DNA from 3 places in the Peribacillus sp. YIM B13481 genome. Region 3 is predicted to be linked to each of the others. Evidence: riboswitches for the same ligand, from Rfam matches in the RefSeq annotation. Region 3 holds a riboswitch; each other region holds the start of a gene.
What was found. Region 3 has a riboswitch for cobalamin ahead of ACFX4X_RS15490 ((2Fe-2S) ferredoxin domain-containing protein). Riboswitches for the same ligand answer to the same signal wherever they lie in the genome.
Positions count from the first base shown of each region.

Region 1 (7,713 bases), on a different contig from region 3:
CCCTGCCAGGTAAAAAACGATGAATATAACGAATACGACAAGCGCTAGCATAAACAGGATAGGCAGGAACTGGGTTAAATTTTCAGTCATTGGATATTATCCCCTTTTTATTCCATTATACTTCATGCTTACCGCTGCTATGATATAGGGAGCCAAATTTTTAAAAAAATACTAAAAGGTGATATGCGAAAACGCATATCACCTTTTAGTCAGTTCTGGAATAGCGAGGCGAACTTTTGAAGTCTGGGCAAGTCTGATTCTTGATACATCTGTTCTATCTTCAATGTCACCAATAACTGGCTTTTGGCAAATAACATGTCCCGGAAATGATCGACCGCTCCACAAAAATGATTATAGTTGGTTTCACCAGTGCCAAAGACTCCCGTTTTCAGATGAGCAATAGGCAACTGTTCCAGTTCTTTGTAAAGGGCTGCTGATTTGGCAGGAAGCTCCCCATTTCCCCATGTATAGGTACCGACGATCAATGCATCGTAATCGGGCAATGTACCTAAATCGAATTCATGCAGTTGATATAGTTCAGCTCCAGGTAATAGGGAAGCGATGGCTTCAGCAAGAGCTTTTGTATTTCCTCCAGCAGAATGATAGACAATGGCGATTTTATAGCTCATCGAATCCATTGCTGGCATTTACTTGACTGTAGGTCCTTGACTTCTGTTCGAAGAAATCGGTTTTGGTAAGGCCGATGGATTCATCATCGAACGTTTTGATCCAAGGCATCGGGTTTTCACTATACTCTTTATACAAGTTTTCAAGGCCTAGCATGCGAAGCCGTTTGTTGGCGATATATTCGATGTATTCATTGAACTCTTCCAAATCGAGATCGGCTTTGGTTTGGATATCTTCAAGCATATACTCAGACCATTCCTTTTCGAGTTCGACGGCTTTTTCAATCGTTTTATAGATGAATTTCGTGTTTTCTTCATTATTTAACTCTGGATATTCATACATCAAGATTTGAACGAGCATTCCAATGAAATCGAAATGGACCATTTCATCGCGATGGATATAGGATATCATCGTCGCCGAGCCGGTCATAAGGTTCTGGCGTCCTAAATTATAATAGAAGGCGAAAGCCAGATAGAAATAAATCCCTTCGAGGTTCGTTGAATGGATCAGTGCCTCGAATAAATGCTGAGGGCTTGGATCGTCCACAAACTTTTGGTAGGCATCCACGATCGGTTGATTACGCTTAATCACTTCCGGATGTTCTTTAATGCGGTCGAAAAGCTGTTTTTGCTTGCCTACCGGTATCAGGGAAGCAAGGATATAGGAATAGGATTCATTATGGATGGATTCCTGTTGGGCCATGTTTGCCAGGATAGCTTTTGCCGCAGGATCCTTTATATACCGAAGGATTTCTACTAAAGTAGGCGTTTGTAGACTGTCCATTCCAGCAATCATCGTAAGGATATCAAGAAAAGCGTCCTGGATATCTTCGTCCAATTCTCCCCACTGCTTTTTATCCTGAATCATGTTCACGCTTGAAGGCTTCCAAAAGTTATTGATGAGCTGTGTATAGGTATCATAGAATTTCTCATACTGAATATCGTTCCAAAGGAGAAAGCCTGAAGCTTCTCCTTTGAAAACACCGGTCGCTTTAGTTGGATGCGTTGGTTCCAGCATCCGGATCTTTTTTATATGATTGGTCATTCGTGAAAACTCCTTTAAGAATAGATTACTAAGGGTTTGATCGTCGTTAACTAGAACAGCTTTCGCAGGCATTGTCATATTCGGAAGAAGTCGAACGAACATAATACGTTGATTTCAACCCGGATTCCCACGCCGTTAAATGGATATCCAATAGGACCTTCGCTTTGATTGTGTTGTGTACATACAGATTAAAGCTGATTGCTTGGTCAATATGGCGTTGGCGGGCTGCATTTTGCCTGATGCTCTCCAGTTGGTCCAAATTAAAGCGGGTCTTTTTATAATATTCATACGTATTTGGCGTCAATCCTGGTGCGGTCACCTTGAATTTGAAGTTTTTCTTTTCCTCGTAAAATTCAATTTCATACAAAGGATCGATTCCATCCGTTGAATTACCGATTTTAGCAGTCGATGAATTGGGGGCAATAGCCATTAAATATCCATTACGGGTACCGTGCTCCTGCACATCTGCTTTTAAATCCATCCATTTTTGATCTGTATAGTCACGAAGTTCGAAATATTCCCCTGTATGCCAATCCGATCCTTCGAAATATGGGTATGATCCTTTTTCCTTGGCCAACTCGTTGGATGCTTTGATTGTTAAGTAAGCGATCTTTTCGTATAAAGCATCGGCATAGTGAACAGCCTCATCCGATTCCCAATAAATATTCTGAGTGGCAAGTAAATGATGCCATCCAAACGTTCCTAGACCAATTGCCCGGTAACGTTTGTTCGAGATGGATGCTTGCTTGACCGGAAGATTATTGACATCAATGACGTTATCCAGCATCCGGACCTGAATGGGAATTAACCTCTCCAAAACATCGCTGCTCACCGCACGGGGCAAGTTAATGGATGATAGGTTGCAGACAACGAAATCGCCGCTTTTACGGACCACAACGACATCTCCATCTTCTGTTTCATATTCATCCGTAATCGTCGAAGGGCTTAAGTTTTGAGCAATCTCCGTACAAAGGTTAGAACAGTAAATCATGCCTTTATGTTTATTCGGATTCTTCCGGTTCACTTCATCGCGGTAGAACATATATGGTACGCCTTCTTCTAATTGAGAAATCATGATGCTTTTCATGATGTCCATCGCATTGATTTTTTCAAAGCTATAGTTTGGAAGTGTACCGTTTTCTGCGGCCTCGACAGCAAGTGCATAATGATTCCTGAAGCTTCCTTCGCCTTTCTTCTCGTCATAAAGATCTTCAAGTGAGAATCCAAGGGTTTGCTTGACGGTGTGTGGATCGAAAAGATACCATTCTTTTCTGTCGCGTACAGCCTCCATGAACAAATCAGGAATACATACACCTGTAAAAATATCATGGGCTTTTAATCTGTCATCCCCGTTTTGCGTCTTCAAATCAAGAAAGCTCATAATATCTTTATGCCAGGCATCCAAGTAAATCGCGATGGCACCTTTACGTTGCCCCAATTGATCGACACTGACAGCTGTCTGGTTGAATAGCCGGATCCAGGGAGTCGTGCCGGAACTGTTTCCAGAGAAACCTCGGATATCAGAACCAAGCGAACGAATCTTACCAACGTAAAGACCTACACCGCCGCCGAATTTTGATACTTTTGCAGCATCGTAGTTAGATAGATAGATGCCGTCAATGGAATCTTCAATTGCGTCGATAAAACAAGAGCTTAACTGTCCATGCGTTTTACCTGCATTGGATAGAGTAGGCGTCGCAACAGTCATATAAAGGTTGGACATGGCCCAGTAAGCTTCTTTTATTAGTTGAAGACGATGCTCCGTTTTTTCCATTCGCATGATTTCCATCGCGATGATCATGAAGCGCTCTTGAGGCAGTTCGTAGACCTTGTCTTTTTTTGGGCGGGCTAGGTAGCGATCGTTTAATAAGTAGATGCCTATGTAAGAAAATAATTTATCCTTTTCCGGGTCGATCACCGAACCCAATTCCTCAATTTCTGCTTTCGTATAAGAAGCTAGCAGTTCTGATTTATAAATGGGATAACGCTGGCCTTCTGAAAGTTGCGAGAGTTCCGTGATCAGTTCATAGAATGGGCCATAACTCATGCCTTCATAACCTCGATTTGCCTGTGCATCCCTATACATCGTATTCAATAGTTCTGCTGCAGCAACGAACGTCCAATCGGGAGCATCTATATCCACACTTTCAAGAGCGAGCTGAATCAGTTTTTTTGATGCCTGTTCATCGGTTGAGTCACTTTTGCGATCAAGCCATTTTATAAAACGCTTTTTGAACTTTTCCATATCGAGACGGCCTTCGAATTCCTTTGATAACATCTCAAGCTGGATTGAATTCGTTTCGGTGTCATTTTCGCTTATGGTAGAGTTATATGTTTGAGTCATTAATAATCCTCCTTGTAAACTTCCGCTAAAATAAAAAAACCGCCCAAATGGATTGAGCGGATCAAACGATAGAATAAAAGAACCATGAAAAAATAGCCATTATACTATCGTTTCATCATCTCAATCCCCGAAGAATAAGAAACATGAAAAAATCAAGGCAGGTCTCCTGACTCATGATCATCCTACTTTGAGTCCTTCCCGTATAGAGAGAGCTATACAGTGGTTTCTCATTTCGTCACATTTACAGTTGCGGGGACAGTTCCGGGTTTACACCGGATTCCCTTTTCAGCCATCACTGGCACCTTTGATTATAAAATATTCTATATATAGTTATTAGTATTGTTTGTGTAATCAATATCTAGTATTTCTGCTTATATTATCGTAAGCCATATACGATGATAATTCAACTAATATATTTGAGAAAAACCAACCCTTATCTATTGACAAAGTGAAGGTAGAGGGATTGAGAATGAAAGATTTTATTGGGGAATGGGTAATTCGAGCACTGAATTTACGGGATTTTGTGTTAAAATAAAGTGTATAGTAAAGGTGGGTCTCCCTTATTGCGATGAGGGGATTCGCGGAAAAATATTTATGAAAAAGGGGTTAAAATCTTGGAAAAAGTATTAGTTTTTGGACATAAAAACCCGGATACAGACACAATCTGTTCAGCAATCGCTTATGCAGATCTTAAAAAGCAACTAGGTATCAACGCTGAACCAGTTCGTCTGGGTGAAGTGAATGGTGAAACTCAATATGCGTTGGACCAATTCAAATTCGAAGCTCCCCGCCTTGTGGAAAAAGTGGCAGGGGAAGCGGATGGCGTGATCCTGGTCGACCACAACGAACGCCAGCAAAGTGCAGAAGATATTGACCAAGTCCGTGTGTTGGAAGTTATTGACCATCACCGTATCGCTAACTTTGAAACAAGCGATCCTTTATATTACCGTGCGGAGCCAGTTGGCTGTACGGCAACCATTTTAAATAAAATCTATAAAGAAAACGGCATTGAAGTCCCTAAAACGATCGCCGGACTTATGCTATCTGCCATAATTTCCGATTCTTTATTGTTCAAATCCCCGACATGCACAGAGCAAGACGTTGCAGCAGCTATGGAACTGGCTGATATTGCGGGAGTAAACGCTGAAACATATGGCTTGGAAATGTTGAAGGCGGGAGCTGACTTGAGCGACAAGACGATTGCCCAGCTAATCACTCTTGATGCAAAAGAATTCTCCATGGGAATGGCTAAAGTTGAGATAGCTCAGGTCAATGCTGTAGATCCGAACGAAGTTCTTGCTAAGCAAGCTGAAATAGAAGCAGCCATTGAATCGGTCATCGCTGTGAAGGAATTGGATTTATTCCTATTCGTCGTAACGGATATCTTGACCAATGATTCTGTGGCCTTGGCTCTTGGAAAAGCGGCTGATGCAGTGGAAAAGGCATATGACGTTTCATTAAACAATAACATTGCCGTCTTAGAGGGCGTTGTATCGCGTAAAAAACAAATCGTTCCGGTTTTAACGGACGTATTCAGTAAATAATATTGGAAAAGGGGTGCCCATTTAATACTTTGGGGCCCCTTTTCTGTACATCAAAAAAAGACTCAACCATCCATTTAAAGGTGTTTGAGTCTTTTTTTTTAATTTAAGGTTTCCTTTTCTTTTTCATAGGCGATGACAATCAGTTCTTTATTGGCTTCCTCGCCAAGTTTGCTTTCAAAGCTTTTCAGTTCATTCAATAAATCTGGTGACAGATTCGCTGCTGTATAATCCTGATCGGATGTCATGCTTTTCGCTCCTTTCAAAAGGAAATATTTCATGTTATCTATTTTGTCGGTTTGAAAAGTTTCTATTCAGCAGAATTATACTTTTTCAAGATATTTTACTTTCTGAGGTGGCGAGTTTTTCAAGCAATAACGAACTCTCCTCGTCCAGGCCTTGCACCTGGACAGGTGTACCTTGAAACTGATATTTAAGGACAACCGTATCAACAGCACCGACTGCAGAAGCATCCCATATTTTAGAATGGGAAAAATCGATGATGACCGTTTCGGCTTTTTCCTTGAAATCGAACTTAGAAACAAAGTCCTGAACCGAAGCGAAAAATATTTGTCCGCTGATACGATAAATGATTTTCTTGGCATGGATGTCTTCCGTTTTCTCAACAGCCACTTTAGAAATTTTAGCCGAGAAGAAAATCATGCTCAAGAGCACTCCAGCAAATACCCCTTTAGATAAGTCATGTGTATAAAGAACAATGAGGACCGTCACGATCATCACTGCTGCATCCGTCTTTGGAGCTTTAGTGAGCCGCTTTAGGGAAGACCAGTCAAAGGTCCCGATTGAAACCATGATCATGACTGCGACAAGGGCAGCCATCGGTATTTTAACAAGGACATCATTCAATACCACGATTAATACCATAAGAAATGCGCCAGCTACAAAAGTGGAAAGCCGGCCCCTTCCTCCCGATTTAATGTTGATACCGGATTGGCCGATCATCGCACATCCTGCCATTCCGCCAAAACATCCGGCAATGATATTCGAAATCCCTTGGCCTTTGGCTTCTTTATTTTTATTACTGTCCGTGTCAGTCATCTCATCGACAATTTGAGCGGTCAATAATGATTCAAGCAACCCGACAAACGCAAGGGCTATGGAATAAGGGAAAATGATCGCCAAAGTTTCGAAGGTCAAAGGGATGTCAGGAAGCATGAACATCGGAAGGGCTTCAGTCAATTGCCCCATATCCCCAACCGTACGCACCGTAGCTCCCGTGGTAACTGCAACGATTGTCATGAATATGATGGCGACAAGTGGTGAAGGTATGACTTTCGTGATCAGCGGAAAAAGATAAATGATAGCTAATGAAATGGCTGTCATGAGATACATGATCCATGATTCGCCCACGAAATGGGTAAGCTGTGCCGTGAAAATCAAGATGGCTAGAGAATTCACAAAACCAGTCATGACCGGCTTCGGGATGAACTTCATTAATTTCCCGATTTTTAAAACCCCTAGTAAAATTTGCAGCAAACCAGTCAATATAGTTGCAGCAAGTAAATAGTTCAAGCCGTGATCTTTAACAAGATCGACCATTACGAGTGCCATTGCTCCAGTGGCAGCCGATATCATTCCCGGCCTTCCGCCGAAAAACGAGATGGCGATGGCAATGCAGAATGAGGCATATAGACCTACCATTGGGTCAACACCAGCAATGATCGAAAAGGCAATCGCCTCTGGAATCAATGCCAAGGCAACGACAATTCCGGAAAGAACATCCTCCCGAACGTTACCGAACCATTCCTGTTTGTATGCTGATGTATTCAAAGAAACACTCCTTCTTTTCTTTATATATGTGTGTTACTTTCATTGTTAACGCACTAAATTATAGCATGTGACCTTCTTTCTATCTATATGGATATTTCTAGGGCTATTCATGCCTAAAGAAGGAAAAAAGTGCTTGAGCTATCATGTGGGGGGACCAGGGCTGAAGATGCCTCCATTTATCTATACGAAGGATCGGTAAACTATGTTTGTTTACAAAGTCCTTCGATAGGATCCTCAAAACTTTAGTAAACGATTACGGTAATGGGGGGAGAATGAATTACATGCCTATTTCCCTTTTACTGAAAAATCGGGTGGGTTTCAGTTGTTGGTTCTGTTGGTAGTGTTTCTCAAGACTGCGGAAGCGAT
Region 1 covers NZ_JBHZPE010000006.1:70,416-78,128, forward strand. Annotated here, with positions in the region: gene ACFX4X_RS06190 (hypothetical protein) at 1-90, opposite strand, end outside; gene ACFX4X_RS06195 (flavodoxin domain-containing protein) at 210-647, opposite strand; gene ACFX4X_RS06200 (ribonucleotide-diphosphate reductase subunit beta) at 619-1,671, opposite strand; gene ACFX4X_RS06205 (ribonucleoside-diphosphate reductase subunit alpha) at 1,718-4,015, opposite strand; cobalamin riboswitch at 4,155-4,336, opposite strand; gene ACFX4X_RS06210 (manganese-dependent inorganic pyrophosphatase) at 4,630-5,559, shown strand; gene ACFX4X_RS06215 (hypothetical protein) at 5,658-5,804, opposite strand; gene ACFX4X_RS06220 (SulP family inorganic anion transporter) at 5,890-7,347, opposite strand; gene ACFX4X_RS06225 (hypothetical protein) at 7,670-7,713, shown strand, end outside.
Region 1: linked by a shared signal. The riboswitch ahead of ACFX4X_RS06205 (ribonucleoside-diphosphate reductase subunit alpha) and the one ahead of ACFX4X_RS15490 ((2Fe-2S) ferredoxin domain-containing protein) in region 3 are both predicted to bind cobalamin.

Region 2 (7,713 bases), on a different contig from region 3:
CAGATCATTTATGATGGGGAATTGCAGAGTTTGAAAGATAACTGGGCTGAGGAAAAACAGATCCATTTTCAATTCATCGAGCCGATTGCATTGAAGGAATTGCAATCATTAGCGCTCCCATTTACCGCAAACTGGGTTTATGATGAGAAAAATCAAACATACATTGCTCTGTTGAAAGAAGAAAGTGATCATATTTCACAGCTTGTTTCAGCTGTCGTATCTCATTTTAAAATAAAGGACATCAAAATTCATGAAACGTCCATTGAAGAGATTGTTCGCAATATTTACGAAGAAGGCACTGTCTGACTCTCTTATCATTAAGAAACAACGTGTCTATCAAGAAGGGGGAGGGCAATGGGGAAGTATCTTGCAATGATTCGCATGCGTTTTTTGATGATGCTTGCGTATCGAACGGATTATTATACCGGCATTTTAATTTATAGCATTAATATCGGTGCTTATTATTTCTTATGGAATGCAATATATGGAGAAAAAAGCTCCATCGAAGGACTTTCAAGTATACAGATGACAACATATGTCGCGGTTGCATGGATGGCGCGCGCCTTTTATTTCAATAATATTGACCGCGAAATCGCCACTGAGATCAAGGACGGCAAGGTCGCCATTGAAATGATCCGGCCTTATAACTATTTAGGCATGAAAACGATGCAAGGGCTTGGGGAAGGGATATTCCGATTCTTCTTCTTCTCGATTCCCGGAATGCTGCTGGTAGCTTTCATTTTTCCTATCGAATTGCCGCACGAACCGGCTACGTGGGGGATATTCGGCATTTCCTTGCTGTTCAGTTTCATCATCAATACACAAATTAACTTATTGACAGGAATCACTACCTTTTTCTTATATAATAATGCCGGATTGATCCGGGCTAAAAGGGTTATCATTGATTTGTTTTCCGGTCTGCTGCTGCCCATCAGTTTTTATCCGATATGGGCGCAGGAAGTGATGAAATATTTGCCATTTCAAGGGATCAGCTATGTACCAAGCATGATTTTTACGAACGGGTACAGTTCAGGCGAAATTGGCATGGCGCTTTTACAGCAGTTAATTTGGTGCATCATTCTCATAATACCGATTCAGCTTTTATGGATAGTCGCAAAAAAACAGCTGATTATTCAAGGAGGTTGACGGGATGTTTTATGTATCGATGTTTTTTCAATATGTGAGTCAATATATGAAAACAAGATTGCAATATAGAGCAGATTTCTTCATGGAAATCCTATCCGATCTGCTGAATCAGGTCGTGAACCTGGTATTTATCTTAGTCGTTTTTGGACATACCCAGTTTTTAAGCGGCTGGAGCCGTGAAGAAATCATATTCATTTATGGATTCTTCCTAATCCCATTCGCCCTTTTTTCTGCCTTTTTCAACATCTGGGATTTTAATGACCGCTATATCGTCAAAGGTGAAATGGACCGGATATTAACAAGACCGATACATAGCCTGTTTCAAGTCATTTTAGAAAGAATCGAGCTAGAAGCGTTATTTGGTGTTGTGACCGGTTTGATCATTATATTTTATTCGGGGATTTCATTGGATCTGCAGCTTGCGTGGTATGACCCGATTCTTTTCATCATTTTTGCAATAGGCGGGGCCCTTGCTTATGCAGCTATATTCGTTGCGATAGCAAGCATTGGGTTCTGGTCGGATGCGAAAACATCCATTATGCCAATGATGTACAATATCGGGAACTACGGGCGCTATCCTGTTGATATTTATAATAAGGTCATTCGTTTTGTCCTTACATGGGTATTGCCATTCGCGTTTGTTGGTGTTTATCCTGCATCTTATTTCCTTAGAAAAGAAGAGTGGTATGCATATGCATTTGCCACACCTGTAATTGGGGTTGCCTTTTTCGTGATATCCGTTTTCATATGGAATCAGGGAGTGAAGAGGTACCGCGGGGCAGGAAACTAAAAGAGCCCCTTCAACAGCATTCATGTTGAAGGGGTTTTTTGTTTATTTGCGTTTATTCTTTCTTTCAATATATCTTACTTGTGCTTGAACATATTGCTGCTTTTCCTCTTCCGTTTCCGGAATGACCTGAGGTACGTTTGTCGGCTTACCGTCTTCATCAATGGCCAGCATCGTTAAAAAAGCGCGTGCCGTAAGCTGTTTTTCACCTGTTAATAGGTTCTCACGCTCCACTTTCACGAATACCTCCATTGATGTGCGATGAGCACAGGTGACATAAGCTTCAAGGTTGATCGCATCCCCTGTCTTGATGGGGGCCAAAAAATCAAAAGAGTCGCTTGAAGCGGTCACAACGGGTTTTCGACAATGGCGCATAGCTGAAATGCAGGCTATTTTATCAACAAAGGCCATTACTTTTCCGCCAAAGATGGTATTGTGATGATTTGTATCCGGTGGAAAAACAAGATCGGTTAAAAATGTCCGTGACTGCTGTGTTGGATGGGCAATGATCTTTTCAATCATTGGCTGTTGGTTTAGCTAAAAGGTTTTCACGGACGATTTTTGCTGCTTCGACCATGTTTTTCAGGGAAGCGACGGTTTCCGGGATACCCCTTGTTTTCAGGCCGCAGTCGGGATTGATCCAAAACTGGTCTTTATCCAGTACCTTGATGCCCCGTTCAATCATATCGACCATTTCGTCCACTGCCGGCACACGCGGGCTGTGAATATCATACACACCAAGGCCAATACCTTTTTCGTATGTTCTTTCCTCGAATGCGGAAGCAAGCTCTCCGTGGCTACGGGATGTTTCGATGGAAATTACATCGGCATCAAGGGAGGAGATGACATCCATGAAACTGTTGAAGTCGCAATAGCACATATGCGTGTGAATTTGGGTTGTATCCTCGACGCTTGATGTGGATATCAAGAACGAATTAACAGCCCAGTTCAAATACTCATCGCGATCGGTTTTTTTCAATGGCAGACCTTCCCTAAGTGCAGGCTCATCAACTTGGATCATTTTGATTCCAGCCGATTCCAATGCAATGACTTCTTTTTCCAAAGCAAGTGCCAGTTGGTAGCAAACATTCTCCCTGGAAATATCATCACGGACAAATGACCAGTTCAAAATCGTGACAGGACCTGTTAGCATTCCCTTTACCGTCTTGTTCGTCAGTGATTGTGCGTATACACTTTCCCTGACTGTCATCGGTTCGATGAAATCGATGTCACCGTAGATGACTGGTGGTTTCACGCAGCGAGACCCATAGGATTGTACCCAGCCCTTTTCTAGAAAGACGAATCCGCCTAACTTATGGCCGAAGTATTCAACCATATCCGTCCGTTCGAATTCCCCGTGTACAAGAACATCCAAGCCGATTTCTTCTTGGATATCAATCCACCTGCCGATTTCTTCGTTAACGAATGTTTCATATTGCGAAGCGGTCCATTCTCCTCTTTTGAATTTCCCACGTGCTTGTTTAACTTCAAATGTCTGTGGAAAGCTGCCGATCGTAGTCGAAGGAAGAAAAGGCAATTTGAAAAATTCCTGTTGTTTTTGGTAACGTTCTTTAAATGGAAGCTGACGGCCGACGTTCCTGGTTTTAACCTTTTCGACATTGGATTGTACATTCCCATGATTCCGTGCATTTGAACTTGCTAACGTTTGAACCGTAAATTTATTAGCATCGACTTTTTCGGCGATTGCTTCAAAGCCTAGATTATTCCCTTTGACCAAGAGTATGATTTCCTCAAGTTTCTCATCAGCGAAAGCGAGAGCCTCTTTCACTTCTTTTGAAAGGGCGGTTTCATTACGAACGGTCACTGGGACATGAAGCAGGGAACAAGAGGGCTGAAGCCAGATTTGGTCTTCGGCTACCTTTTTCTTAAGAGTCTCGATCAATTGGATTTTTTTCGATAAATCAGATAGCCAAATGTTTTTTCCGTCAATCACACCTGCAGCAAGCACTTTGTCCTTCGGGAAACCGAATGCTTCAAGATTACTTAGATTCTTCCCTTTATCATGTACAAAATCAAGACCGATTCCTTGGACTTGTAATTCGATGACTTCTTGGTAATGCTCCACGGCATCAAAGTATGTTTGTAGCATGATGTTCAGGTTTGGTGCTGCTTCATTCAGTTTTTCATAGAGGTAAGTAACAGTTTGCATATCATCTTTGGAAATGGATGAAACAAGAGAAGGTTCGTCCATTTGAACCCACTTCACGCCTTCTTGCTCCAACTCTTGCAGGATTTGCGTGTATAGGGGAAGCAGGCTCAGGATGATGCCAGGGATATCTTTTTTATTGAAGCCTTTGGAAAGGGAGATGAAAGTATAAGGTCCAATCAACACGGGTTTGGTTTCAATCCCTAGCTTTTCCTTGGCCTCCCGATATGCTGCAAGTGGTTTATTTTCTGTTAAAGTCAGCTGTGACAGGCTTAATTCAGGGACAATATAGTGATAGTTCGTATTGAACCATTTCGTCATTTCGGAAGCGACTTCATCATTGTTTCCGCGGGCCATTGAATAATAAACGGAAAGGGGAACGCATCCGCCTTCATAGGCTGAATAACGTTCAGGAACAAGACCGAACATGACGGACATATCCAGCATTTGATCATATAAAGTGAAGTCGTTGGCAGGAATGATATCAATGCCTCGTTTCTTCTGTTTTTGTAAGTTGCCTAAACGGATGGCTTTTAGTTGTGCCGTAAATTCTGCTTCATCGATTTTACCGGACCAGTAAGCTTCTAATGTACGTTTCCATTCACGATCTTCCCCGATTCGCGGGTAACCCAAACTACTGCTTTTCAAAATTCCCATCCTCCTACATTCATTTGATTGAACAATAAAAAAGCATCCCTAACCGTCAAAAGAGAAAGTTAGAAATGCTTAAAATAAAGAGGCATGCAGAATGCCCCTTACAATTATAAGGTCCCTAACACCTCCCTATCTCCCGTAGGTTAAAACAGTGTTGTCGAAATAGGCAGGTCTCCTGACTTAGGGAATATCATTAGCGACGGGCCTTCCCGATCCGTTGATCAGTGGCATATTGGATGGCGCTAACATTCCCATTACAGTGGCGGGACCGTGCCGGAATTACACCGGGCTTCCCTTTTAATCCTAATGAAAATTAGGAACCTATTTCCACATATGAAATTTCACAAAACCTGCTGGGTAAACTGATTGCAGGTGGTGAATATTTATAAAATAAAAATTATTATAAATATTTAGACAACCTTAACATATCCGACTAAAAGGGTCAACATGAAAAAGATTCGGGATAAGGTCCCAAATTCCTGACAAATGCGTTTAGGATGTGTTAGTGATAAGGATAAAGTCTGTCCCTAAGAAAGAATATATTGTTTGGACAGGGAGTATGTATAGAGGGAGTGGCGTTTTGAAATGGGGCGTGGGGGATGACTTTCTACATCTTGATTGCAGGAATCATTTTTTGCATGGTGATGAGCATTCGTACCTTATTTCTTGTTGAGTCGGGAGGAAAGAAGTTTTCTCTGGAGGATATGCTGTGGCTTGGCAATTTATATGCGACGATATTAGTTGGATTTGCACTGATTTATTTATTATACGAGCTTCAGAATCATTCAGTGATTCTTGATATGGGCAATCGTTTGGACGGCAGTTTTTACGAGCAACTGAAGACTTCTTTTTATTTTAGTGCGATGACGATGTTTTCTGTAGGGTATGGGGATATAGCCCCGATAGGCGTAGGCAGGATGATTGCGACAATCCAGGCATTCATCGGCTATACGCTCCCGGCCGCGTTTGTAATTCGGACGGTGATTGATTTAGATCAGGAAAGAAGGAATAAATGAAAGTTGTATTTCTTTCGATTATTGGGTACTCTTACCATAATGAAAGAAATGGAGGGTTCAATATGACTGTTAAAATTGGAGAAAAAGCACCTGATTTTCAACTCCCAGCAAACAATGGTGAAATGGTTTCCCTATCGGATTTTACGGGGAAATACATTGTTTTATATTTTTATCCAAAAGACATGACGCCAGGATGCACGACGGAGGCCTGTGATTTCCGGGACCACAATGAGCAATTTGAGGGATTGGACGCTGTCATCATTGGTATCAGCCCAGACCCAGCGGCACGACATGAAAAATTCATCGAAAAACATGGATTGCCTTTTCTGCTGCTAGCTGACGAAAATCATGAAGCTGCTGAATCATTTGATGTGTGGCAATTGAAAAAGAACTTCGGCAAGGAGTATATGGGCATTGAACGTTCAACATTCCTGATTGATAAGGCAGGTAAGATAGTCAAAGAATGGCGTAAGGTAAAAGTAAAAGGCCACGTCGAAGAAGCTCTTGAAACTCTTCGCGACCTCAAAAAATAAGGGACAGGCAAATGAAGGATGAGCGAATAACGAAGCTTGCTGCCAGGCTGATTCATCATTCGATACAATTAAAGCCAAAAGAGAGAATCCTTATTCGGGGCCATATCAACACGAAACCATTATTGAAAGAGCTGATTGATGAAACATACAGAGTGGGTGCTTATCCATATGTAGAACTTGAAGACGATGAGATAAGCCGGCATCTATTACAAGGGAATGTGAAGGAACAACTTGACACATCATCGCAATGGGCTCTGAAGAAATATACGGATATCGATGCGGTCATCATCATCACCGGTGAAGAAAACGATGTGGAAATGACTGATGTTCTCCTCGAAAGGCACCGTCTTCAAGGGGAGGCTATGAATTCTCCAACTCTTTTTTATGTGAACAACCGACGTTGGGTCTTGCTTAATTATCCCACCAACACATCAGCGCAAAAAGCCGGCATGACTTTCGACAGGTATCAAGACTTCCTTTTGAACGTATGCACAATGGATTATGGGAAAATGGAGGCGGCATTAAAACCGTTAAAACTATTGATGGAACGGACTGACAAAGTCAGGATCGTTTCACCAGGGACAGATTTGACCTTTTCCATTAAAGGTATGCCGGCTATCATATGTGCCGGAAAAAAGAATTTACCGGACGGGGAAGTATTTACTGCACCTATAAAAGAGAGCGTCAATGGAAGGATATCCTTCAACACACCCACAACCTATGAAGGAATCACTTTTAGTGACATAGAATTAAACTTGAAAAAGGGGAAAATCAGTAAAGCCATTTCCAATCAATCTTCTAAAATGAACCGAATTCTGGATATTGATGAGGGGTCCCGTTTTATCGGGGAGTTCGCAATTGGAATCAATCCATACATATTGGAACCTATGGACGATATATTGTTTGATGAGAAAATAAGCGGGAGTCTGCACTTGGCTCTTGGACTTGCCTATGAAGAAGCTGATAATGGAAACCGTTCATCCATACATTGGGATATGGTCTTGATCCAGCGTCCCGAATATGGCGGTGGTGACATCTACTTTGACGATGTGCCGATCAGAAGGGATGGCGTTTTCATATTGCCGGAATTATATGCATTAAACCCAAATTCATTAAAATAAAGCCTTTTTTAATAAGGGTAAGGCTTTTGTCCAACTCAAAAAGGGGACACCTGAATATGCTTTATTAAGGGAATACCTCCTCAGAGAAAGTTGCGCGGGACATACAGAGCCCGTGTTTTTTTATGTTAATTATAAGGGAGAGACAAACATGTTAATACTTTCAACGATCATTCCTAATGAAGGAATCCAAACGAAGATGAAGGATGCTTTTCCTGAATTGAACTTCATTTATCAAGAAGGATGGATGGATGAGCGACTTAGTGAAGCGGAAATCTTAATTACATACGGT
Region 2 covers NZ_JBHZPE010000030.1:3,221-10,933, reverse strand. Annotated here, with positions in the region: gene ACFX4X_RS16585 (ABC transporter ATP-binding protein) at 1-306, shown strand, start outside; gene ACFX4X_RS16580 (ABC transporter permease) at 355-1,146, shown strand; gene ACFX4X_RS16575 (ABC transporter permease) at 1,151-1,936, shown strand; gene ACFX4X_RS16570 (acyl-CoA thioesterase) at 1,979-2,455, opposite strand; gene metE (5-methyltetrahydropteroyltriglutamate--homocysteine S-methyltransferase) at 2,448-4,757, opposite strand; cobalamin riboswitch at 4,903-5,094, opposite strand; gene ACFX4X_RS16560 (potassium channel family protein) at 5,354-5,770, shown strand; gene bcp (thioredoxin-dependent thiol peroxidase) at 5,833-6,303, shown strand; gene ACFX4X_RS16550 (aminopeptidase) at 6,315-7,424, shown strand; gene ACFX4X_RS16545 (D-2-hydroxyacid dehydrogenase) at 7,573-7,713, shown strand, end outside.
Region 2: linked by a shared signal. The riboswitch ahead of metE (5-methyltetrahydropteroyltriglutamate--homocysteine S-methyltransferase) and the one ahead of ACFX4X_RS15490 ((2Fe-2S) ferredoxin domain-containing protein) in region 3 are both predicted to bind cobalamin.

Region 3 (7,713 bases):
AAGGGCGTTTTTGGATGCTTCTTCCGCAAATGGGTGACTTGCATCAACTACAGCCTGAAAACCTTTTTCAGAGATTAAAGATGTCATATCCTCTGCAGTTAATCGGCCAATACGGGTGGATATCCCTTCATCTTGCAAACTCTTCGCCGCCGACCCGGTTACAACAGTTGCCAAAACCTCGAATCCCACCTGCTTCATCTCAATCGCTAATTCCCTTGCATCACTTGTACCCGCCAAGAACAAAATCATTTTGATGTCCCCACTGCTTGCTCATCGTGGTCGTGGTCGTGATCATGGTCGTGGTCGTGGTCGTGGTCGTGGTCGTGATGATGATGGTGGGCATGTCCATGTTCTTCGACATGTTTACGATAGTTTTCCAAATCTCGGACCCCACTTGATCTGCCTTCGCTAGCTTCAATTACACGTTCTTGCAAAATGTTCTGTAAGGTTGGATGATACCCAAAATACTTCGCCAAAATAAATTCTCGATCACGATATTGCTCTTGATAGCCTTTCAGCATATCTTCCATTCTTTCCATTAGCACACCCGTGAAAAGGAAATATGGCAGCATCACTATTTTTTTTGCCCCTAAGCGGATGCATCGATCAATGCCTTCATCCACGTGCGGTTCCGTTACACCCATGAAGGCACTTTCGACCCATTTCACGTTTAATTTTTCCCATAATAATCGTGAAATTTTATATATATCACTATTTGCATCAGCGTCACTGCCACCTCGGCCGATTAGCAAAATTGCTGTCTCAGGCTGTTTTGAGGATGTATCGAAACCAACTTCCTCAAGACGATCTGTCAGGATCGTCAATACATCATGGTGGACCCCGATCGTTTGACCATATGTGAATTTCACTTCTGGATACTTGGTTTTCCCATCCTCTATTTCAGCCGGGATATGTAATTTCGAATGTCCTGCATGCAACAAAATGATTGGTATGACGATAACTTCCGTAGCCCCTCGTTTTACACAATTATCAATGCCTTTAGATATATTCGGTGCCGCAAACTCCAAGAAGCACGTTTCTACCAAAAAGCCGTCATCCATTGCCGGAATCATATTTTTAATAAAATGAAGGACTTCTTCGTTTCCTGAAGCCAAGCGGCTTCCATGTCCTACGAACAAAACTGCTTTCATTTACTTTCCCCCTCTTGATTAGTCTTCACAAGGCGCAGGCTCTATGTTTATTTTGGGAGCAATGTCCTGATAAGAAAAACTCTGTATCTTTTTTGCACGTTTGAAGTATTTAAAAAGCCGCTCATTTGGATGGGCATTTTGCGTATACTCCCCGACAATGTCCGTAATCAGTTCAACAAGCTGTTCCGGTTCAATGCCTTCAGCAACCAGCTGACCTGGATGGGCTGTTCTTCCAACCGGTTTAGCTCCAAGAAATAAGTCGAACTTCCCTTTTCGGAAGACAATCCCGATATCATCCATCACAGCACTATAACAAGCCATTCCACACCCATTAAAACCGATGTTCAGTTCCTTAGGCATTTTCATTCCGCCGAGCACCCGGTGTATTTCATCCGCAAAAGGAATGGATTCCGCTTTTTCCCCATCACAGAAATCACAGGCTTTTAATGTCAGTACATCTCCAATCGGCGATAACAGAAAGTTTGCTGATTGCAATTTCCCCGTAATGACTTCCGGATCCGTTGTCGGAATCTTTAATACGATCTTATGGTTTGGCGTGTATTCCATCGATCCCTTTTCCCCAACAACTTCCGCAAGTGTCATCATTTGTTTGGGAGTGAATTGTTTATTCGCCACACCTGGACTGACCGCAAGTTCGAATACCGACTCCATTTTTTGCTGAACAAACGGCTTAATGGGTTGCTGAACGGTTTGGCCCTTAACTATAGACAGGGCTTCCATCGCCATTTCAAAAGATGTCGCCTTCTTTTCTGGTGCTTTTGTAAGTAATCCAACCCCTCCATCAGGCTCAGCGTAGGCTTCTTGCATGGAATCGGCTTCTTGATCTAATGCCCACGGTTCTGCTTCTTTTTGCAGACGCTGATGCGGCTTCAATGTTTGCTTTTCCGAATTCAATGTATATTTCCTCTGATAACCTCTTGGTGTGATGATTTTGTCATCATATAAAAAGGTAGATGAATTACCAATAATGACGGTGGTCAACATTCCAATATCGTGATTCAACATATCTTTCAAATTGGTTATGACAATATCCTGCCGATCGCGATAAGCACTTTTCACCAACCCGACAGGTGTATCCGGTGAACGGTAGCGAAGGAGAATTTTTTGTGTTTCTACAATTTGCCTAGTCCGCCTTCCGCTACGCGGGTTATAAAGTGCAATGACAAAGTCAGCCATTGCAGCAGCTTCCACCCTTTTAGCGATAAGTTCCCAAGGCGTTAAATGATCACTGAGGCTGATGGTACACGAATCGTGCATGACAGGTGCCCCAAGTAAAGACGCACATGAGTTGATTGCAGAAATACCAGGGATGACTTCAATGCCCACTCCAGTATCTTCTTTCCACCCTTTTTCAATCAATACTTCATAAACCAGCCCTGCCATCCCGTAAACTCCGGCATCACCACTGGAAATTACAGCCACTTTCTTTCCCAGCTCCGCTTGTTTCACTGCTTCCTGAGCACGTGATACTTCTTCAGTCATTCCCGTACTAATAATCGTTTGATCTGTAAGCAGTCCCTGAATGAGTTCAACATAAGTTTTATAACCAATGATGTAGTCACTTTCTTGAAGGGCTTCGACAGCACGTTTGGTAATGTGTTCAAAATTCCCTGGCCCAAAGCCCACGACGAATAATTTACCGTTAGTACTCATTAAGACATCTCCTTTTACGATTTGTTCTTTGAAATACCCGTATGAGCAGGAAAATCTGGATTAGGGATCATTTCCCCATCACTGAATTGGTAGATCATCTGTGGCACAAACTCTCCATCATCGATATTACTTACAATCTTCCGACCGTAATCTGGGGTATCCACCCGATACCATCTCCCTTGGGGATACTCAATTACAACGCAGGCGTCCTTACATCTTCCGTTACAGCGTGTCCTGGTTGTATGAACTTTCATATCCAGTCCCTTTGAAGTAATTTCATCGCGAATCGCTTGGGTTACTTCTTCCCCGCCTTTTTTCATGCAACTGCTTCCATTGCAAATCAACAGATGCGTATTAGTACCCTGCAAGTTCCAAGTAGTCATCTTCTTCCTCCTGAGTTCAGGGAAAAGGCAAAATAAAAAACCTTAACATAAGAGTTAAGGTTTTAAAAAAACTATATGAATGAGGAGCCTTCGGCAAATATGCTGAATCTCCCAAAATCGTCATAGTCCTTCTACCTTTCCCTCCGAAAAGTATCATACAATTTCAAAAGCAGGTTTCCTGGCTTACGCTTCATTTTACTTTGTCCCTTCCCGGCATTAAGCCAGTGGTCATCGACAATTTCATCAGCGTTTACAGTAGCGGGGGCTGCATCGGATTTTCACCGTTTTCCCTATTATCCCTTGATAATTCACACAAGAGCACTTTTAAAATGAAATATTTGGTTTTATTATACATTTCTAGCTAACTTTATCTATCATATAACAACTTTAGCAAAATTCAAAGTTTATTCCGACTGTTTAGAAAAGTTTAATAGGGTAAATCCAGCTCCATGCCTCGCTTCTCTGCGTTATTAGTCTTTTTAAAAAAAAGAGAGTGTAGCTGGAATTATTTCTTTATGATAAACTATACGAGATTTTTCAAAATAATTACATAAGTTTTATGGTGTTGAATTTTCTCGGAAATTCAGCTTAAAAGGGAAGCCGGTGAAAATCCGGAGCGGTCCCGCCACTGTAAAGGGAAGTCCTATTGCCTTAAGGTTAATCCACTGTCAAATGAGATGGGAAGGATGTAATGGGATGATGAACCAAAGCCAGGAGACCTGCCATGAAGCGTGAAACTGTTTCAGCCTACGAGGATGGGTGTGCGGATCAGGCAGAATAGCCCGTGGTTGGTTTATGCTGAGGAATTCCTGTTCATTACGCACTTCTTTCTTTTTTAGAGAAGTGCTTTTTATGTTGGGCGCCGCTTTTCTTCTAAAAGCCTTGATCAGAAAAAATTAAAAGTGTTGAAAGGAGAAAGAATGAAAAAAGACAATTGGAAAATTCTTTATTTTGTCATTTTATTGCTTCTTGTACCAAAACGTGCTATGGCCATGCATATTATGGAGGGATTTTTACCGATTGAATGGGCCATATTCTGGTGGGCCATTATCCTTCCATTTTTAATCTTGGGTTACCGGTCGATTAGGTCCAAAGTAAAGGAAAACCCAGAAACAAAAATGATACTCGGCCTATCGGGAGCATTTGTATTCATATTATCGGCCCTGAAGATTCCTTCCGTTACGGGAAGTTCTTCACACCCTACAGGAGTTGGTTTGGGTTCCATATTATTCGGACCATTGGCCATGAGTGTCGTGGGTTCCATCGTACTGTTATTTCAAGCTGTATTACTGGCTCACGGAGGGTTGACGACATTAGGGGCCAATGCATTTTCCATGGCAGTATGCGGACCGTTCATTTCTTACTTTGTCTTCAAGGGCGCGACTAAATTGGGGTGGTCTTTTTCTCTTGCCGTTTTCTTGGCAGCTGCTTTTGGAGATTTAGGAACCTATGTGGTAACTTCCGTTCAACTTGCTCTTGCTTTTCCATCCGAGGTAGGGGGATTCATGGCCTCATTCACTAAGTTTGCAGGGATTTTTGCCCTGACCCAAATTCCCTTGGCAATCAGCGAGGGATTATTGACAGTCGTTGTGATGAATTTCTTAAAAAAATACAATCTAGGCGAATTGAAATTGCTGCGAGTTTTATCTAAGGAGGCCCGTTAATATGAAAAAAAGTTTACTGCTGCTTTTCCTGGTCGTCATTCTTGCTACCATACCGTTAATCACCCAACAAGGAACGGAATTTGGCGGTGCCGACGGCGAAGCTGAAGAAGCCATCACAAATATCCATCCGGAATATAAGCCATGGTTCAACAGTATTTGGGAGCCACCAGGTGCAGAAACAGAAAGCTTATTATTTGCGCTGCAAGCTGCAATCGGAGCTGGTTTCATTGGATATTTCATTGGCGTAATGAGACAAAGGAATAAGCAAGCCAAACAAGCCATGCCCGAAGAATCCAAGCATGTTACTCATTGATAAATATGCCTATTTCAATGGGCTAAAGGATGAACATCCGTTGGAAAAAATGATTTTTGCACTCTCCCTTTTGCTTTTTTCCTTAACTGTAAGGGATATGGCCGTTTCGCTCATCACTTTTACGGTGATGAGTGCTTTAATCATTTTTGCGGCAAGAATCCCACTTTCTTATTATCTGAAATTACTCTTACTACCGGGGTTCTTTATATTATCAGGTACAATTACCATCCTTTTTTCTTTTACAAGCAAACCCACTTCAATATCCAATATATGGTGGTCCTGGAAAGCCGGAAACTGGCAAATATTCATCAGCGATGACAGCATTGGTACAGTGATCAATTTGATCACTGTCGTATTTGGCAGTATAAGTTGTTTATATTTCTTAACCTTAACAACACCCATTACCGTCATTCTATCCGTGCTGCGGAAACTTAAATTGCCGTCTTTATTGATCGATTTAATAGAATTGACCTATCGCTTCATCTTTATTTTTTTAGATACAGCTTTGGCCATTCACCTATCACAAGCTTCACGACTTGGATATGGCTCGATAAGGCAAGGCATTCGCTCTCTCGGGTTACTAATCTCATCATTATTTTTGGGAGTATTCCAGCGCTCTGCGCAATTGACGATGGCCATGAATGCAAGAGGATATCAGGAAAACCTATCATTTATCGATGATACTTACACCTATTCCTCGCGCAATTGGCTGATCGCCATTATCATACTAGGAAGCTTAATCTTTATTTATGGATATATGTAAATTGGAGGCAATTCAAAAATGGAAGAGCATATTTTTAATATAGAGGGCCTCACCCATCAATTCGCAGATGGAACGTTCGCTATAAAAGATCTTTCACTAACGGTTCAACAAGGTAAAAAGATTGCATTATTAGGCAATAATGGAGCTGGCAAATCGACTCTGTTCCTCCATTTAAACGGTCTTTTACAACCAACATCAGGAACTATCAGATATAAGGGGAAGAAAATTAAATATGACCGTAAAGCATTATTATCATTAAGAAAACAAGTCGGGATCGTTTTTCAAGATCCCGATTCTCAGCTTTTTTCCGCTAATGTGCAACAGGATATTTCGTTTGGACCGATGAATCTAGGATGGGAAAGAAACGTAGTCCACGAGAAAGTACAATGGGCGATGGCTCAAACGGAAGTAACGGAATTGAAGGACAGACCCACCCATTTTTTGAGCTTAGGGCAAAAAAAACGTGTCGCCATTGCAGGGGTACTAGCCATGGAACCCGATGTTTGGCTCTTGGACGAGCCTACCGCTGGATTGGATCCTTATTTCTCCCGACAGATCATGTCTCTGCTGGACAGTATTCACCATCCTGACAAAACGATAATTCTATCAACTCATGATGTTAATTTGGCCTATCAATGGGCTGATGAAGTCGTTGTCATGAACGATGGTAAGGTCATATACCAAGGGGACCCTGTATCCGTTTTTCATGATGAAGCCGTTCTGATGAGGGCACACCTGGAGAAGCCGTGGGTTTTTGAAATGTTTCAAGCCCTTCTTCAATCAAGGATACCCGCAGAAAAGGACCTTGTCCCAAGAACGAAGGAAGAGTTACTTCGAAAAATGGAGAGAGAAAGAATTTATTAATTAGATATCCCCTAGCTTAAAAAGCTAGGGGTTTAAATCGATATTCACTTAAAATATCAGTCGATAATTCTTGTTCCTAAAAAAATAAAAATCACTTCATTTCCTTTCTTCCTCAGATCCTTCTTTTTTAATCTCAATATCCTTTCCATTTACATCATCAATGACTGCTTTTATCTCTCCTTCCGCATAAGTATCCGAGACTTGTTCGTGGGTTGTAGCCAATCCCGAAGATACAGCATCTTCCCGTTTATAATCACTGACGTCATATATTCTTCCAGCAATTTCTGAAGATTCATTTTTTGATTGCTTGCTATCCATAGTTTTCCACTCCTAATTTTCAAATTGTCCAACCATCGATTGACAGCAGTACTAAAGACAAAGGTATTTTGTGTAAAAAACAAAACAATATTCAATCATGATAGAAAAAAGACGAAAAAGCCTTCTTTTCAATCAATTGATCATACAAAAAAAGCTTACAAGTAAAATCCCTTCTCAAGGACTCTACATGTAAGCTTAATTAGAGCTTAGCTCTCCTTATACACATTCACATCCACATCATCGCATGGGTCTCCCCAACATTCCACATTCTTCAAACCTTTAATATTGTTCACATGGAAAACAGGATTTTTTCCACTTTTCTTTTGCTTTTGATAATCCGCCAGTGCAGCAAAAGCGATCTTCCCAAGTAATGCTATGGCGATCAGGTTGATAATGGCCATGAGTGCCATCAGCAAGTCAGCTAGCCCCCAAACAAATTTCAGTGAGGCAAGCGAACCGAATATCACCATCCCTACTACTGCGATACGATAGATGTTTAACCAAACTTTATTTTCATTGATGAAGCCGATGTTCGACTCTCCATAATAATAGTTGCCGACAATGGAACTGAAGGCGAATAACA
Region 3 covers NZ_JBHZPE010000026.1:49,513-57,225, forward strand. Annotated here, with positions in the region: gene cobK (precorrin-6A reductase) at 1-249, opposite strand, end outside; gene ACFX4X_RS15480 (sirohydrochlorin chelatase) at 246-1,151, opposite strand; gene cobJ (precorrin-3B C(17)-methyltransferase) at 1,170-2,825, opposite strand; gene ACFX4X_RS15490 ((2Fe-2S) ferredoxin domain-containing protein) at 2,840-3,208, opposite strand; cobalamin riboswitch at 3,360-3,549, opposite strand; cobalamin riboswitch at 3,752-3,949, shown strand; gene ACFX4X_RS15495 (energy-coupling factor ABC transporter permease) at 4,129-4,872, shown strand; gene ACFX4X_RS15500 (energy-coupling factor ABC transporter substrate-binding protein) at 4,874-5,185, shown strand; gene cbiQ (cobalt ECF transporter T component CbiQ) at 5,226-5,948, shown strand; gene ACFX4X_RS15510 (energy-coupling factor ABC transporter ATP-binding protein) at 5,967-6,812, shown strand; gene ACFX4X_RS15515 (YozQ family protein) at 6,909-7,130, opposite strand; gene ACFX4X_RS15520 (alanine/glycine:cation symporter family protein) at 7,337-7,713, opposite strand, start outside.